DNA from 4 places in the Agrobacterium sp. 22-210-1 genome. Region 4 is predicted to be linked to each of the others. Evidence: predicted binding sites of a transcription regulator. Region 4 holds the regulator's gene; each other region holds the start of a gene.
What was found. Region 4 encodes LexA, which represses DNA repair genes until DNA is damaged. Its sites were predicted from a motif close to TGTTCNNNNTGTGTTCNG; they were not measured.
Positions count from the first base shown of each region.

Region 1: the regulator LexA is predicted to act here: its motif matches at 2,224-2,241, upstream of ACQZ5F_RS11560 (DNA recombination protein RmuC).
Region 2: the regulator LexA is predicted to act here: its motif matches at 2,054-2,071, upstream of ACQZ5F_RS11825 (YifB family Mg chelatase-like AAA ATPase).
Region 3: the regulator LexA is predicted to act here: its motif matches at 3,116-3,133, upstream of ACQZ5F_RS13780 (ImuA family protein).

Region 1 covers NZ_JBNWCI010000001.1:2,301,855-2,306,256, reverse strand. The annotation lists gene trmB (tRNA (guanosine(46)-N7)-methyltransferase TrmB) at 1-33, shown strand, start outside; gene ACQZ5F_RS11565 (ribokinase) at 46-945, opposite strand; gene ACQZ5F_RS11560 (DNA recombination protein RmuC) at 999-2,192, opposite strand; gene def (peptide deformylase) at 2,342-2,854, shown strand; gene fmt (methionyl-tRNA formyltransferase) at 2,905-3,840, shown strand; gene truA (tRNA pseudouridine(38-40) synthase TruA) at 3,840-4,402, shown strand, end outside.
Region 2 covers NZ_JBNWCI010000001.1:2,359,261-2,363,662, reverse strand. The annotation lists gene ACQZ5F_RS11840 (sn-glycerol-3-phosphate import ATP-binding protein UgpC) at 1-140, shown strand, start outside; gene ACQZ5F_RS11835 (cupin domain-containing protein) at 251-763, shown strand; gene gshB (glutathione synthase) at 1,007-1,966, shown strand; gene ACQZ5F_RS11825 (YifB family Mg chelatase-like AAA ATPase) at 2,152-3,684, shown strand; gene cysK (cysteine synthase A) at 3,902-4,402, opposite strand, start outside.
Region 3 covers NZ_JBNWCI010000002.1:162,459-166,860, forward strand. The annotation lists gene ACQZ5F_RS13770 (error-prone DNA polymerase) at 1-885, opposite strand, end outside; gene ACQZ5F_RS13775 (Y-family DNA polymerase) at 882-2,399, opposite strand; gene ACQZ5F_RS13780 (ImuA family protein) at 2,314-3,078, opposite strand; gene ACQZ5F_RS13785 (DUF1304 domain-containing protein) at 3,309-3,665, shown strand; gene ACQZ5F_RS13790 (glycerate kinase type-2 family protein) at 3,670-4,402, shown strand, end outside.
Region 4 covers NZ_JBNWCI010000001.1:1,255,784-1,260,185, reverse strand. The annotation lists gene ACQZ5F_RS06340 (ComEC/Rec2 family competence protein) at 1-663, shown strand, start outside; gene ACQZ5F_RS06335 (glutathione S-transferase family protein) at 683-1,360, opposite strand; gene lexA (transcriptional repressor LexA) at 1,773-2,495, opposite strand; gene ACQZ5F_RS06325 (VOC family protein) at 2,708-3,589, shown strand; gene kdsA (3-deoxy-8-phosphooctulonate synthase) at 3,589-4,402, shown strand, end outside.

The DNA.
Region 1 (4,402 bases), 1.0 Mb from region 4:
AGCTCGGCCTATCTCACTTTTATTCGTCGCTGAGCGGCTGAAGTCTCAGATATTCGCATCCACTTCCGCCGCAAGCGGAATGGAGGGCTGGGCGCCGGCGCGAGTGCAGGCGAGCGAACCTGCGACGGCTGCACGCTTCAGCGCCTTTTCGAAATCCATGCCCTGATCGAGGCTGGCGGCGAGATAACCGCAGAAGGTATCGCCTGCGCCAACCGTATCGACCGGCACGATCTTCAGACCGGCCGCCCGGTAAAGCTTGCTGTTGCGAATGGCGATCACGCCGTCCGCTCCGAGCGTGACGATCAATGTCTGGCCGGTTTTTTCATGTAAGACCTTGAGTTCGTTTTCCCGTTCCGAACCGGAAAGCCCGTTTTTGCCGATCAGCAGCTCGAACTCGGTTTCATTGGCAATGACGATATCGGCAAGGCCGGCAAGGCGTGGCCCGTCGGCGGTCAACGGGGCAGTATTGATGACGGTGGTGATACGTTTCGCCTTCGCGGCCGTCAGCGCCGCTTCGATGGCGGGCGCGGGTATTTCGAACTGCAGCATCAGAATATCGCCCGCCGACATCTCCGTCACGACCTTGGCGGCGTCGGATGCCGACACTTCGCCATTGGCAGCGGGAATGACCGAGATCATGTTCTCTCCGCCTTCACCGATCAGGATCATCGCCGTACCGGTCGGGCCCGGCGCGGTCTTGACGAGCGAGAGGTCGGTGCCGGCATCACGCAACAATGTCAGCGCCGGTGCGGCAAACGTATCGTCGCCCGCAGCGCCCGCCATTTTGACCGTGGCGCCCGCCCGCTTTGCGGCAAGCGCCTGATTGGCTCCCTTTCCGCCCGCCGCGGTGGAGAAGCTCTCTCCCGTCACGGTTTCACCGGGTTTGGGAAGGCGTTTTGCGGTGGCGATGAGATCCATGTTGATGGAGCCGAAAACAGTAATCATGGGCGGCATGTCCGTATGAAATTCAAGCAAGACGGCGACTTTGCCCGAGACGATCACTCGTCGTCAACTACCCGCAATTTGGCCGCACCGGCTCTGTTATCCGCAAAGCGACGGGCTTGCTCGATTTCCCCATGCGCAGCTTCTTTTTCCGTCGGCAAAAAATCGAGGCCCTCAATTTTTTGGCCGCGCGCCAAGACCTTGTCGGAGGAAATCAGCATCATGTCGACGTCCTTCTGCGCCAGCCCAAAATGGGCTTGCAGCTTGCGTGTTCGGTCGTCCAGCCGCCGCACATCGTCCATAAGCAGCGCCACTTCGCCTTGAATGAGATGCGCCTGCTCGCGCATGCGCTGATCTTTCAGCACCGACTGGATGACCTGCACCGACAGCATTAGAAGTGACGGCGATACGATGACGACGCGAGCCCGATGGGCGCGCTGCACCAGATATTCGAAATGCTGGTGAATATCGGCAAAGATCGATTCCGACGGCACAAAGATGAAGGCCGTATCCTGCGTCTCGCCGCGGATGAGGTACTTTTCGGCCACATCGCGAATATGTACTTCCATATCGCGCCGGAACTGCTGGGTGGCGGCGCGTTTGGCGTCAGGCGATTCATCTGCTTTCAGTGCGTTCCACGCTTCCAGCGGAAACTTGGCGTCGATGACAAGCGGCGGCGCGTTATTCGGCATCTTGATCGTACAGTCCGGCCGGTAACCGTTCGAAAGTGTGGGCTGAAGCTGGAACGCACCTGCGGGAAGTGCATCGGCGATCAGCGCCTCCATGCGCGCCTGTCCGAAGGCCCCACGCGTCTGTTTGTTGGAAAGGATCGCCTGTAGCCCGACCACATCTTTGGCCAGATCCTGAATATTGCCCTGTGCAGCATCGATGACCGCCAAGCGCTCCTGAAGACGGCTCAGATTCTCATGCGTCGACCGGGTTTGTTCCGTGAGCGTTTCGCCCAGTCGTTGCGACATGCCGTCGAGGCGCTGGTTAAGCGTCTGGCTCATCTCGGTCTGGCGTGTGCCAAGCGTCTCCGCCATGGCGGCAATCCGGCCGTGCAGTTCGGACTGGGTTTTCAGGAGGTCGGAAATTTCACCGTCGGCTCCCGCTTTTTTCACGCGGTTCGTCGTGACCAGCCATGTGATCGCGAGAGCGAAAACCAGAGCCGCGAGCAGCGCGCCGAAGCTGATATTGACGGAACCGGCCCGCAATGCTGGATCGAGGAGAACGGATAAATCTATGCTCATGATTAAATCTAGCAGATTTCTTGTGATTCGTAAGATCAAAACAAGAACATTCCTGCGGCGGAAATGAGTCCGGGAGAGCGGAAGCCCGGCGCGGTTTGACCGCTCGTGTTTTTTATTTCCTCCGCGCAAGAGATACGTTATGGGAAGCCATGACTATCAAACCGCTTATCATTTTGCCCGATCCCGTGCTGCGCCAGCAATCGAAACCCATCGAACAGGTGGATGCCGAAGTGCTGCGCCTTGCCGACGACATGCTGGAAACCATGTATGATGCGCCGGGCATTGGCCTTGCCGCCATCCAGGTCGGCGTAGCGCGGCGAATGCTGGTGATTGACGTTGCGCGTGAGGGCGAGGAAAAGACCCCAGTCGTCTTCATCAACCCGGAAATCCTCAAGGTGTCGGACGATATTTCGACCTATGAGGAAGGCTGCCTCTCCATTCCCGACTATTACGCCGAAGTCGAGCGTCCCGCCTCTTTGACGGTGCAATATGTCGGCCGTGACGGCAAGCAGCAGACCGTGGAGGCAGACGGGCTTCTCGCCACGTGCCTGCAACACGAGATCGACCACCTGAACGGTGTTCTGTTCATCGACCATATTTCGCGACTGAAGCGCGACATGGTCATCAAGAAATTCACCAAGGCGGCCCGCGCAAAGGTCTGATCCGTCCTCTTTAGCCAGAGACCGACCAGCAGAAAGGGCAGGGGGCGACGATGGCTCTTCGCATCATCTTCATGGGCACGCCGGATTTTTCCGTTCCCACCTTGCGTGCATTGGTGGAAGCGGGTCACGAGGTCGTTGCCGTTTATACCCAGCCGCCGCGCCCCGGCGGTCGTCGTGGCCTTGATCTGCAGAAGTCTCCCGTGCATCAGGCGGCCGAACTTTTGGGCCTGCCCGTGCTGACGCCCGTAAACTTTAAGGCCGAGGAAGATCGCCAGCAGTTTCAGGCCTTCAACGCAGATGTGGCGGTCGTCGTGGCTTACGGGCTGCTGTTGCCTGAAGCGATCCTCACTGGCACGCGCCTTGGCTGTTATAATGGCCACGCCTCCTTGCTGCCGCGCTGGCGGGGTGCGGCCCCCATCCAGCGTGCGATTATGGCCGGCGATGCCGAGACCGGCATGATGGTCATGAAAATGGAAAAGGGGCTCGATACTGGCCCCGTCGCGCTGACCGCAAAGGTCGCGATCGGCGAGAATATGACCGCCGGCGAATTGCACGACAGTCTCATGCTCGCAGGCGCGCGGCTGATGCGGCAAGCGATGCACAGACTGGAAGCAGACGACCTGCCCCTCGTCACACAGGCCGAAGAGGGTGTTGTTTACGCTTCAAAGATCGATAAGGGTGAGACCCGCATCGATTTCTCTCGCCCTGCACAGGATGTCCATAACCATATTCGCGGCCTTTCGCCTTTTCCCGGTGCATGGCTGGAAATGGATATTGGCGGCAAGGCGGAGCGTGTGAAGGTTCTGGCCTCTGAGCTGGCGAGCGGCATGGGAGAAGCGGGCACCGTGCTGGACGACGCCCTCACCATCGCCTGCGGCAGCGATGCCGTTCGGCTCACCCGCCTGCAAAAGGCGGGCGGCAAACCGATGTCGGCCGCCGATTTTGTTCGCGGCACCCCCGTTCCCGTCACAACGAGGCTCGGCTGATGCCACGCTTCCGCATGACCGTCGAATATGACGGTTCACCCTATTTCGGCTGGCAGAGACAGGATAACGGCCCCTCGGTTCAAGGCGCGCTGGAAGCTGCGGTCCGGTCGCTGACAGGGGAAAACGTTTCCATTCGCGGTGCGGGCCGTACGGACTCCGGCGTGCATGCCGTCGGGCAGGTGGCCCATGCCGATCTTTCTCGCGATTGGCAGCCTTACAAGCTTCGCAATGCGTTGAACGCCCATCTGGCAATGGCCAAGGAGGCCGTCTCGGTTCTTGACGTCGCAGCCGTAACGGAAGATTTCGACGCCCGTTTTTCCGCCACCCGCCGCCATTATCTCTATCGCATCATTTGCCGGAAATCGCGGCTGGCGCTGGAACACAAGCGCGCATGGTGGGTGTCGAAAGACATGGATCATGAGCTTATGCACGCGGCAGCGCAGATGCTCGTCGGTCGGCATGATTTCACGACCTTTCGCTCGGTTCATTGTCAGGCGAACAGCCCGATCCGGACACTCGACCGGCTGGATGTGACGCGCAACGGCGACCTCATCGAAATCCG
Region 2 (4,402 bases), 1.1 Mb from region 4:
CGGATGTTGAGGTTCCATCCGCATTGTCGGTGACGATAGCGCCGGAAAAACTGCACTTCTTTTCCAACGAAACCGGCAAGCGCATCGCCGGCAAGGCGGAACAGATCAAGGTACAGACCGCGCAGCTGGCGACGGCCTGATCACGTCGGAAGAAATCGGCGCGATGACTAAAATTGCGCCGATTGTCAAAACCGCTTTGTTACGATCCCGATGATAGAAGACCTCCAATATTTCATGGGGGTTTTCTCATATGTCGTTCAAAATGATGTTCGCGGCGGCTGCAACCATGGCGATCCGCACGGTGCCAATATTGCCGGCCTATCTGCGCGGAGCAAAAGACGAGGCCGTTGTCAGTGCGTCCTGCACCGATCTGCGGCTTCAGCCTGCCCCCATCAATCCCGACTGGATCATTTCCGGCGATCCCCAGGCGCGTGCGGCCGATCATTCCCGAAGCGGCGACCGCGCTTCCAGCACCGCCATGTGGGATTGCACGGCCGGTGAGTTCCGCTGGTTCTTCGGCTGGGATGAAACCGTCTATATTCTGGAAGGCGAGGTGCATGTGACGGCCGAAGACGGTTCGGTCAGCATCCTGCGGGTTGGCGACGTCGCCTATTTCCGGGCTGGAACATGGGCCACCTGGCGGGTAGATGACTATGTCCGCAAGGTCGCCTTCATGCGCCGTCCGTTCCCCAGGGCGCTGGCTCTCGCCTATCGCGTCAAGAACAAGCTGTTTTCCGGCAGTTCCTACAAGCTGGCCGCCTGAACTGGTCAAATAGCCGGGTCGGTGGAACCCACCCGGCTCCACCGGCGGAATTGTGAAGGTTCAATAAAACTCACACAAGCCACCGCTTGCAGCAGTTGCCTTTGAATGGTCGCTGCCCTACATCTTCAGGGTTTTCTGAAGCATTTCCGGGGTTCTCCCGGTCCTGCCGGGAATTTTGAAAAGACGGGACAGTGGGCACTGTGGGCCGGTAAGGCGTCCGCATGCTGCAAGAGGAACATGCGCATGGCGAAGATCAAGAACGTCGCGATCCAGATGGATCATGTCTCCGGCATCAACATTGCCGGTGATTCCACCTTCGCCATGAGCCTTGAGGCACAGGCGCGCGGATACCGGCTGTTCCACTATACGCCAGAGCGTCTTTCCATGCGTGACGGCAAGATTTACGCCGCCGTCGAGCAGATGGAACTGCGTGACATAAAGGGTGACCATTTCTCGCTGTCAGAGCCGGAGCGCGTCGATCTTTCGACCATGGATGTCATCCATCTGCGTCAGGATCCGCCATTCGACATGGCATACATCACCTCCACCCATCTGCTGGAGCGCATTCATCCCAAAACACTTGTTGTCAATGACCCGGCCTGGGTGCGCAACTCGCCGGAAAAGATTTTCGTCACTGAATTCGCTGATCTGATGCCGAAGACGCTGATCACCAAGGACGTGGCCGAGATTGCCCGTTTCCGCAATGAAATGGGCGATATCATCCTCAAGCCGCTTTATGGCAATGGCGGTGCGGGTGTCTTCCATTCGGCGCGTGATGACCGCAATTTCTCCTCCCTGCTGGAAATGTTCGGCCAGATGTTCCGCGAGCCCTATATCGCCCAGGAATATCTGCCTGACGTCCGCAAGGGCGACAAGCGTATCCTCCTGGTGGATGGCGAGCCGGTGGGCGCAATCAACCGCGTGCCGGCGGAAAACGATGCCCGTTCCAACATGCATGCCGGTGGCCGGCCAGAGCCGACGGAACTGACGGCGCGCGAGAAGGAAATCTGCCGTCGTATCGGTCCCGCCCTGCGCGAGCGTGGTTTCCTCTTTGTTGGTATTGATGTGATCGGCGATTATCTCACCGAGATCAACGTCACCTCACCGACCGGCATTCGTGAGGTGCAGAAATTCGGCGGCGCCGATGTGGCAAGCCTATTGTGGGACGCCATCGAGAAAAAGCGCGAAGCTCAGGATTTCTGAAGCGATTTGCAGACCGAACCCCGTTTGTTCCGTGGGTACAACTAGACACAACTAAAATACATCGCCCGCGTGAAATTGTTCACCGGATGTTCTTGTTTTATTCTTTGCCTTATGGCACGTTGCTTGCGGGTGGCCGCCATGGGGCATGAAGCTCTGATGTCGCGGCCGGTTTGCGGGGGCAGGCCATGGTGGCGAAGGTCAATACGGTTGCATTTCAGGGCATAGAGGGTGTGCCCGTCGAGGTGCAGGTCATGGTCGCACCCGGAAAGGTCGGCATCCAGATCGTCGGCCTGCCGGACAAGGCAGTGGCGGAAAGCCGGGAGCGGGTGCAGGCGGCGCTACATGCTTCTGGTCTGGCGCTTCCGGCGAAAAAGGTGACCGTCAATCTCGCGCCTGCCGATCTGCCAAAGGAAGGATCGCATTTCGATCTTCCCATTGCTCTGGGGCTCATGGCCGCTTTGGGCGCCATACCGGCAGAGGCGCTTGGCCAATATGTGGTTCTCGGCGAACTCAATCTCGATGGCACCATCGGCATGGTCTCAGGCGCGCTGCCGGCGGCCATTGGTGCCAATGCTCTCGGCAAGGGCCTTATCTGCCCGGCTGAAAGCGGTCCGGAAGCGGCCTGGGCCGGAGCTGGCATCGATATTCTCGCCCCGCGCAGCCTCATAGCGCTTGCCAATCATTTTCGCGGCACGCAGCTGCTTTCGCGCCCCGTGCCCGCCATCCGGACCAGTCCGGTCAATCTGCCGGACCTTGCCGATATCAAGGGGCAGGAAAGCGCCAGACGTGCGCTGGAGGTGGCAGCGGCCGGCGGTCATAATCTGATGATGGTCGGTCCACCCGGCTCCGGCAAATCCATGCTTGCCGCCCGCCTGCCCTCCATCCTGCCACCTCTTGAGGCAGCGGAGCTGCTGGAAGTGTCCATGGTTCATTCCATCGCCGGCCAATTGTCGGGTGGCAAGCTTTCAGACCGCAGGCCGTTCCGCACGCCGCATCATTCCGCCACCATGGCGGCTTTGATTGGTGGAGGGTTGCGCGCCAGGCCGGGTGAGGCCTCACTTGCCCATCACGGCGTTCTTTTTCTGGATGAATTCCCGGAATTTTCGCCCCAGGTGCTGGATGCTTTGCGCCAGCCGCTGGAGACGGGCGAATGCATCATCGCGCGGGCCAATCACCGCGTCAGCTATCCGGCGCAAATCCAGCTCGTCGCGGCGATGAACCCCTGCCGCTGCGGTATGGCAGGGGAGCCGGGCTTTACCTGCGCCAGAGGTCCGCGTTGTGTGGCCGACTATCAGGGCCGCATTTCCGGCCCGCTAATGGATCGCATTGATATCCGTATTGATGTTCCCGCCGTTTCCGCCACGGACCTCATCCGCCCCGTCGCGTCCGAGCCGAGTGCGGTGGTTGCCGCCCGTGTCGCCAGTGCCCGCCTCGCCCAGCAGGAGCGTTATGCGGCGGCGGGGTTTCCTGCCATCCGCACCAATGCCCGCTGCACGACAACCCTGATCGAAAAATATGCCGAGCCGGATGCGTCCGGGCTGCAATTGCTGCGCGATGCTGCCGAACGGTTGAAATTTTCCGCACGCGGTTATCATCGTATTCTGAAGGTCGCGCGAACATTGGCCGATCTGGACGGAAAACAGACGGTCGGCCGCATCCATGTGGCGGAAGCCGTGTCCTATCGTATCGCGGGCGAGAGGCTGCCGACAGCGGCTTGAGCCGTGATGATTGCGCGCTTTGTTGGAAGAGTTTGGAGGCAGGCTCCTAAAAAGCTCCGCCCTTTTGCGATAAGCAGATGCGAAAGCAGGATATGAAGCGAATCGCATGAATTCAGTCGAATGCCGGGCATTCTGAAACGCATATGCCGCCAGCGGTGCCGGCGGCATAATAAACTTCGATTCTTTGGTCCGCGATCGCGCGTACCGGATGGGGTCGTTAGAGCCCAAGCCCTTCAAAAAGCGCCGTCGAGAGGTAACGTTCCGCGAAGGAAGGAACGATGACGACGATGTTCTTGCCGGCATTTTCCTCGCGCGCGCCGACCTTGATTGCCGCCGCCAATGCTGCACCCGAGGAGATGCCGACGGGCACGCCTTCGAGCCGCGCGGCAAGACGTGCGATTTCGAAAGCCTCGTCATTGGTGACGGTGACGATCTCGTCATAAATTCCGGTATCGAGGATGGCAGGTGCAAAACCGGCGCCGATGCCCTGAATCTTGTGCGGGCCGGGGTTGCCGCCGGAAAGCACCGGGCTGTCGGCGGGTTCAACCGCAATGACCTTCACCTCCGGTTTGCGGGATTTCAGAACCTGACCGGTGCCGGTGATCGTGCCGCCCGTGCCGATGCCGGAAACGAGAATGTCGACCGTCCCGTCGGTATCGTTCCAGATTTCTTCTGCCGTCGTCTTGCGGTGAATATCCGGATTGGCGGGGTTTTCGAA
Region 3 (4,402 bases), on a different contig from region 4:
CTTTTCCGGTGCACCATGCGGATAACGATCCGACACGGCATCCCAGACCATCTTCTCCAGCGCCTGCTGCGCCGTCAGCCCCGGCAGGGTGCGCTCCTCTGGATATTGATAGACCAGTTCCTTCAGCGAAAATTTGCAGCGTTTCGCAATTTCAAGGCTGCGGGAAAGCGCTTCAGGGTAACGGGCAAACAGCCGGTGCATCTCTTCCGGCGGTTTCATATAGCGGTCGGCGTGGCGCTCGCGGCGGAAACCGGCCTCATCGATGGTGCAATTGTGCCTTATGCAGGTGACGACATCCTGCAGCATGCGCCGCTCCGGCACATGAAACAGCACATCATTGGTGACAACAGTCGGTACACCTGCGACCTGCGCCATCTCTGACAGTTCGAAAAGCCGCATCTGGTCGTTGGGGCGTCTTCGGAGGCTGAGTGCCATATAGGCCCGGTCGGCAAAGGCGGCTTTGAGCCGCCGCAGGCGAAGCGCGCAGAGATCATCCGCGAGGTCAGCGAGCAACACGACGATCAGGCCTTCGCCATAGGCAACGAGATCATCCCATGCCAGCCGGCATTTGCCCTTGCCACCCCTTTTCTTGCCGACGGAAAGCAGCCGGCAGAGCCGCCCGTAAGCCGGACGATCCATGGGATAGGCAAGCACGGAAAGATCGTCATCCAGATCGAGCCGGCAGCCGATGATGAGGCGGATACCATGATTATTGGCGGCTTCGTAAGCGCGGGGAATGCCCGCAAGGCTGTTGCGGTCGACAATGCCCAGCGCCTCGATGCCGAGGCTTTTGGCCTGTTCGAAAAGCTCTTCACAGGAACTCGCTCCGCGCAGGAAGGAAAAATGCGTGGTCACCTGAAGCTCGGCATAATGCGGCGCGCTCATGCGAAAACCCCGTGGATGAACCAGCCCTGCGAGCCGGTTTCGGCATGTTCGCCATCACCGGAGCGGAAAATCCAGAAGCGTTCACCGCCTTCGTTTTCCACCATGAAATAATCGCGCACGGCGGCTTTTTCCCGGTCGCGTTTCCACCATTCCCCGAACACCCGCTCCGGCCCATCGGCGCGGCGCACATTGTGGCGCACGCCTTTCCAGAGGAAATAACGCGGCGGATGGTCCGGCAGCAGCGCCAGCGTCTCGATGGCTTCCGGCCTTGAAAAAAGCCTGACCGGGCGTGGCCAGTGGCCGGGCCAGCCAAGCGTATCATCAGGCGCAAGCGCCGCAACTGAAGCAAGGGAGCGTTCCGGCACATCGCTTGCCACCGCCGCATAACGATAGACCTTATGACCACGATTGAGGATGACATCGACCGTATCGGCGATGTCCGCACGGCCTTCCTCCAGAAGCGAGGAACGGGCCTGCGCGGCGACAAGCGGCTCGGCATGGGTGGCGGTCAAAACCATCATCTCGATGCCGAAGCCGGGATCGATGGTGTCGATACGATCAGTCAGAAGCCGGACAAGCTGTTTGACATCGCGCACCGGCCTGGACGTGCCGGCCCGTATGGCCTGCAGGCCGCTATCCACCCGGTGCAACACCAGATCGACCCGGCGCGCGCCGAGGCCGCGCCTTTCCAGCGCGGCGCAAAGGCCTATAACCAGCTTTTGGCTATAACGGGCAATCGTCTCCGCCGCAGCAATCGGCTCGGGAAATGCGCGCCGCACCTCCACCAGTTCAGCCACCCGCACCGGTTCGATGGGTTCGCCGATCTCCCCGAGCGCCTGGGAAAGACGGCGGACGAGTTCGGGGCCGAAACGCAGGGTCAGCGGCGCGCGCGGGGCTTCGGCAAGCTCGCCGATGCTGCGAAAACCGAGCACCTTCAGCCCGGAAACGATACGCTCCTCCAGCCGGAGCGCGGAAAGCGGCAAACCGCTGATCGCCGCACGCTGCCCGCCCGGCGGCACGATGCTGATCGCCTCACGGCTAAAACGCGCCAGCGCATGGGCCGCGCCCCAGCTATCGGCAATGGCGGCGCGGGCGGCAAAACCGGCGGCATGCAGGCGGTTGACCATGCCGCTCAGCATCAGCGTCTCATTGCCGTGCAGATGGTCCGCACCCGCCGTGTCCAGCACCAGCCCGTCCGGCGGGTCGGCGGCGACGATCGGGGCATAGATGCGCAGGAAATGAAATGCCAGCTGCTGCAGGGTGCGGGCATCATCAGCCGCATCCAGATCTTCAACGAGAAGACCCGGCACCAGCGCCTGCGCCTTGCTGACCGGCGTGCCCGGCCGGATGCCCGCCGCCTTTGCCGCCTTGTCGAGCGCCAGCACCAGCCGGCGGCTGCCCTGACGACCAATCATGACCAGCGGCTTTTCAACCGGCGGCGCGTCCTTGCCCGAAAGACGCCGGAAGCGATCCGTCGGCCATGTCGGCAGGTAGAGCGAGACGACCCTTTGCATCACAGGCTTCCACTTCAAATTCAGCACTTTCGCCGCCGCGACATCGCAAAAGCTCAAGCAACCAGCGCGGCCTGCCCACCCCCGGCACCGGCAGGGGTGATGAAGGCCGCACGGAAATGCGCCAGCGGGTCACCGCCGCCGTCGGCTCCCCGAACAGCGCCGCATCGGCTTGACGCCGGAAGCGGCGGATGGCGATGCCGGTAACCCCTGAGGTTTCCGCTGCCAGTTGCAGCCGCCGCGAGGCATTCATCGGCAGTTTCGCCAATTCGCCCATCACCGCGCCGAAACCATTGCAGCGCAAACCCTCCTCAAAACAGTCGAGCACGCCTTTCTCATCGCGGCATTCAACGATGATGAGCCGGTTCTGCGACAGGCCGGCCTGTGTCAGGCCCGGCATGAACAGATCCCGCCGGGTGACACACCACAAAACCTTGCCGGAAAGCCGTGCCGCCACACCGGCTGCAAACAACGCTGCCGCCGCACCATCGGCAGCGCCATTGCCGCCGCCGCTCACCTCATGCAGGCAACCGAGCTTCAGCCCGCCTCCCGGCAAGTGATGGTCGATGGCATCCACGCCGAAAGGCAGGCTCTCGTGCAGGCGATGAGGGCCGTTACCGATCCTTTCCAGCCTTTCACGCAGCTCTTCGACAACGAGCAACTGGTCCGCGCGCTTTTGCATGGCATGACGGTTTTCAATTCCGGATTTTTAATCTTACTGTTCTTGTTTTGTTCCTATTTCAGCAAAGAGTCAAGCAACAGGCTGCCGCTCATCAACAGTTTGCATGGGAAGAGAAGATTCAGCCCTTGCAGCGCTTCGTCCCGCCGTTAAAACGGAATTGTCCGCTCGCTGCCGTTCTTCTTACGAGAACCGATGCGCCACGGACATCAGGGTTTTGGAGGAAACCGCCGATGATCGCCAGCATTCTGATTGCCGTGGTTGCGGCCATCCACATTTACATCGTCATTCTGGAAACGCTGCTGTGGGAAAAACCAGCCGGACGCAAGGCCTTCGGCCTTTCAGCGGAGTTTGCCCGGCAGACAAAAGTGCTCGCCGCCAATCAGGGGCTTTATAACGGCTTTCTGGCGGCCGGGCTGATCTATGGGCTGGCGCAGGGCGATACCGGGCTGAGCTTCAAGGTCTTCTTCCTTATCTGCGTTCTGGTGGCCGGTATTTTCGGCGCCGTTACCGCCAATACCATGAAGATCCTGTTCATTCAGGCACTGCCCGCCCTTTTGGCGCTTGGCGCGCTCTGGATTGGAGTATGAACCGATGACCGCATGGAATGACAGCCGCGCCAAAGACGCCCTCAACCGGATTTTCCTGGCGGCAGTCGCAAGTGCCGATCCGGCAAAGGTGCTGCAACACCACCTTCCCTCCCCACCCGAAGGCCGCTGCGTGGTGGTTGGGGCCGGCAAAGCCTCGGCCGCCATGGCCGCAGCGCTCGAAGCGGCATGGCCGCATGTCGATCTTTCCGGCGTGGTGGTGACGCGTTACGGCCACGCTGTTCCGACCAGTCGCATCGAAATCATCGAGGCCTCGCATCCCGTGCCTGACGACAGGAGCGCGGAAGCAGCAAAACGCATTCTCGCCGCCGTTGTTGGCCTGACCGCCGACGACATGGTCATCGCGCTGATTTCCGGCGGTGGTTCGGCGCTGATGGTCGCCCCCGCCGAAGGCATGACGCTTGCGGACAAGATGGCCGTCAATCGTGCCCTTTTGGCCAGCGGTGCGACGATTTCCGAAATGAACGCCGTGCGCAAGCACCTCTCCCGCATCAAGGGCGGGCGGCTGGCGCTGGCCGCCAAACCGGCCAAGGTCGTATCGCTGCTGATTTCCGATGTACCGGGCGACGACCCCTCCGAGATCGCCTCCGGCCCGACGGTTGCCGATCCAAGCGACATTGAAACCGTGCGGGAAATCGTCTCGCGTTATGAGCTCGATCTTCCCGAAACCGTACGCAAGGTATTGGAAAAGGGCGAGGAGACACCGAAGGCCGGCGATA
Region 4 (4,402 bases):
GTGGCCTATCGCGATGTCCCGGATTTGCTCATTCACGAGGAGGGTGAGTTGGTGGCGCTGCTGGAAGAGGGGAAGGTCTATACGACAAAAACGCGACCGCAGGGCTTCGTATACGACCAGTGGCAAAGAGCACTCCTGTTGCCGGAACAGCCTGTGCCACCGGTCATTCTTAAAGCGCATGCCGCAGTAACCAGTGTAGGCTTGACCGCAAAATCAAAACTTACGCCGGAGGAGATGAGGGCGGTGATGCGGCAGATGACGGCAGCGCTGAAAGATGCGCAACCCGGCGTCTTCACCTGCAGCAAAGGCATATGGTGCGTGGCGCGCGCCAGGAGCGGGGAGTGGATCGTCGTTCTGGAAGATGGCCGGTTTGCCGGAAAAGCCTGCGATATCGCCGATATTGTCGTCGTTTCCCGCAGGACCTCGTTTTCAAAATGCCGCTCAGGAGCGCTGTTGCTGAACCGCGATACTTTGCGGCGTACAGGTTCGGTAGAAATAAACTTTGCCGGCAGCGATCAGTCTGCGGTCGTCGGACGACTACGCGCAGCGATTGCCGGGGCGAACAGGCCATGGAGCGAGCACCGCTACTACGACTGGAAAAGCGACCGCTTCGAATACGAGGTGCCGGAACCGGTCAGGCAGTTGCTGACGGCATCGCAATAAACGCCGTCAGCAGTGATATTCAGACCTTCACGCGCAGATCGTCAGTCAATGCGCCAATGCCGCTGATTTCCTGTTCATGCGCCGCATCGCGCCAGATCTCCTTCAATCCGGCCTCATACCACTCACGCATGGCGGGCAGGGTGAGCAGCCGATCGCAATAGACTTTTGCCGCAGGTGAAAGATCGGCGCCATAGGTCTGGAAACGGAACGCCACCGGGCAGAAAAAAGCATCGACCGCCGTGAATTTCTGACCGGCAAGATAGGGACCGCCGAATTTTGTCAGACCTTCGCTCCATAGCGCATCGATGCGCTTTATGTCTGCCGCAAGCCCGGCATCGCCACCCTTCGGCTTGACCCGAATACCGACAGACATGGGATAAAGATTGCGCAGTGAGGAAAAGCCGGCATGCATTTCGCTCGCCGCCGAACGCGACCATGCCCGCGCCTGCTTGTCGCTCGCCCAGACGCCCTGGTGCCGTTCTGCGAGATATTCGGCGATCGACAGCGTTTCCCATATCGTCACGCCATCATCGACAAGGCAGGGCACCTTGCCGGTCGGCGAGAAGCTGGAAAAGGCGACGCCTTCGCCAAACGGAACAAGTTTCTCATCAAAGGCGATACCGAGCGTGCGCATCAACACCCACGGCCGCAGCGACCATGAGGAGTAGTTCTTGTTGGCGATATATAGATCGTACATGGCTTATCTCCCGGATATGACGCGCATTTCTATACCTGTCGGGGCATGATGGAATACCGAAAATAATCCATGGCACCCATAAGTCGCGTTGATGAATGACGGGGGCTTTGCACCGAGTATCACCATTCGATGGCAGCGCCAGGCCAGCCGCATCCCCCAGTGTAAACGAACTCACGCAACCAGACGTCCACGGCATATGACGCAGCGGCGACAACAGGCCGGGGGCAAGGCCGTAACAACGATATCCATATGAAACTGGAACTGATCTTTACCAGACAGAATCTGTATGTGTGTGGGAAGCATAAGATTGCCCGACACTCGCATGGTCAGCCGAATTCCGGAATTGCCGTCATCTTCGACAGGAGCCGTCTCATGACGACGCCTGTCTTGAGAGGATCACGGTTAAATCAGATCAATGGTAACGGCGTATAAGTCCGACCAGTTTGCCCTGAATTTTTACCCGATCAGGCCCGAAGATACGGGTTTCATAAGCGGGGTTGGCCGCTTCCAGCGCGATGGAAGCGCCCTTGCGGCGGAAACGCTTCAGCGTCGCTTCCTCGTCATCCACCAGTGCCACGACGATATCGCCCGGATTGGCGGTATTGCTGTTGCGGATGATGACGGTATCGCCGTCGAAAATCCCGGCCTCGATCATCGAATCGCCCTTAACTTCGAGCGCGTAATGTTCACCCGAACCCAGCATGTCGACCGGCACGGCAACATCATGCGTATTGTTCTGAATGGCGGAAATCGGCACGCCGGCGGCGATGCGACCCATGACCGGAACGGTGACCGCGCCGCCGAGATCGTTGGCGGGCGCCTTGGGTGCCGGTGCGGGTTCTGGCGCCTTCGGCTTTCCGAGGCTGCCTTCGATGACGCTTGGCGAAAAGCCGCGCTGCGGCCTCGCGCCCGGCGCATAGGCCTCCGGCAGCTTGATGACTTCCAGCGCCCGCGCCCTGTTAGGTAGCCGGCGAATAAAGCCGCGCTCTTCGAGGGCGGTAATCAGCCGGTGGATGCCGGATTTGGAAGCAAGATCGAGTGCGTCCTTCATTTCATCGAAGGAGGGCGGCACGCCGGACTCTTTCATTCGTTCATGAATGAAGAGAAGCAATTCCTGCTGTTTGCGCGTGAGCATGAGGAAAACACCCTTGAGAATCGTCGTTGAAGTCGCGAAACAAATACAGAACGAACACTATATGTTCCATATGTGTTCCGCAATCCCCTAAAATTTCGTGAAGCTGCTATCTGTTGTTTTGATGATTTGCCTGAAAGCACGAAATTGTGCTTTTCTGCCTTCCTAACTGTTCCGGCATGGCCATGCCGCATGCGACAGCAGGAAGCAGGGAAATGACGAAACCGTACCGCATCGACCATCTCGTACTGCCTGTCGAGCACATCGACGTCGCAGAAAATCGCCTTGGAAACCTGGGATTTACAGTAGCGCCAGCGGCTCTTCACCCGTTTGGCACGCAGAATGCCTGCGTTTTTTTCGCCGACGGCACGTATCTGGAGCCTCTCGTGATTGCTGATCCGGCTAAATATAATGCCTCGATTGGCCGGAAAGATGTGTTTACCGGGCGGGATCAGGCCTTCCGGAAACATGCCGGAGGGGAGGGATTTTCCGCACTGGTCGCTGCAACGCAGGACGCTCTTGGCGATCATGACCGATTCGTAGCCTCAGGCCTCTCGGCCGGAAATGTCTTTGAATTTTCGCGGCCAGTCAAAATGCCGGATGGTTCGCAGAGCGAGGCGGCTTTTCGGCTGGCTTTTGCAGCCAGTGGTTCCTCGGCGGATTTCTTTCTGTTCAGCTGTCAGCGGTTGCAGGCCTTGCCAGGCGACCGCGCGGCGCTGGAACGCCATGCCAACGGCGTTTCCGGCCTCAACGAGATCGTGCTGTTTTCCGGTGGTGATGCGAATGCCGTGCAGCTGATCGAAACTGTGTTTGGCTGCGACGGAAAGGTGTCTCCGAATGGTGATGTGGTTTTCGCAACCGGCAATGCCCGGATAAGATTGACGCGGAAGCCGGTCTTTGACGGACTGGCCTTTAGTGTTCCCGAGGAGGGCGGTGGCGGATTGCGCGGCGCAGGCATCGTCTTTTCCGTTCGCGATCTTGCCGTGACACAGGCGGCACTTGCTGCTAATGGCGTGTCCAGCGCAGAAGCGGGCGGCCGGCTGGTGGTGCCCGCAGCGCCCGGTCAGGGTGTTGCCTTCGCCTTCGAGGAAAAATAATGAGCGTTACGAACAATCTCAAAGTCACCGCCGGCGATGGCGCCAGCAAGGTTTCCTTTTCCAATACCGAGCGTTTTTCGCTGATTGCCGGCCCCTGCCAGATGGAAAGCCGTGAACATGCCTTCATGATTGCGGGTGTGCTGAAGGAGCTTTGCGACAAGCTTGGAATTGGCCTCGTTTACAAATCCTCCTTCGACAAGGCGAACCGCACCTCGCTTTCCGGCAAGCGCGGCATAGGCCTTGACAGTGCGATGCAGGTTTTCGCCGATCTCAAGAAGGAATACGGTTTTCCTGTTCTGACCGACATTCACACCGAGGAACAATGCGCCATCGTGTCCGAGGTGGTGGATGTGCTGCAGATTCCGGCATTCCTCAGTCGCCAGACCGATCTTCTCGTCGCCGCCGCGAAAACCGGCCGCGTCATCAACGTCAAGAAGGGCCAGTTTCTGGCGCCCTGGGACATGAGGAACGTGCTGGCCAAGCTGAATGAAAGCGGCAACCCGAATGTGCTTTTATGCGAGCGCGGTGCGTCCTTCGGTTACAACACGCTGGTCTCCGACATGCGCTCGCTGCCGATCATGGCCTCGCTCGGCGCGCCTGTTGTCTTTGACGCCACCCATTCCGTGCAGCAGCCGGGCGGGCAGGGCGGCTCCACCGGCGGCCAGCGCGAATTCGTCGAGACGCTTTCGCGAGCGGCGGTGGCGGTTGGTGTCGCCGGCCTCTTCATCGAGACCCATGAGGACCCGGACAATGCGCCTTCCGACGGCCCCAACATGGTGCATCTGAAGGACATGCCGAAACTGCTGGAAAAGC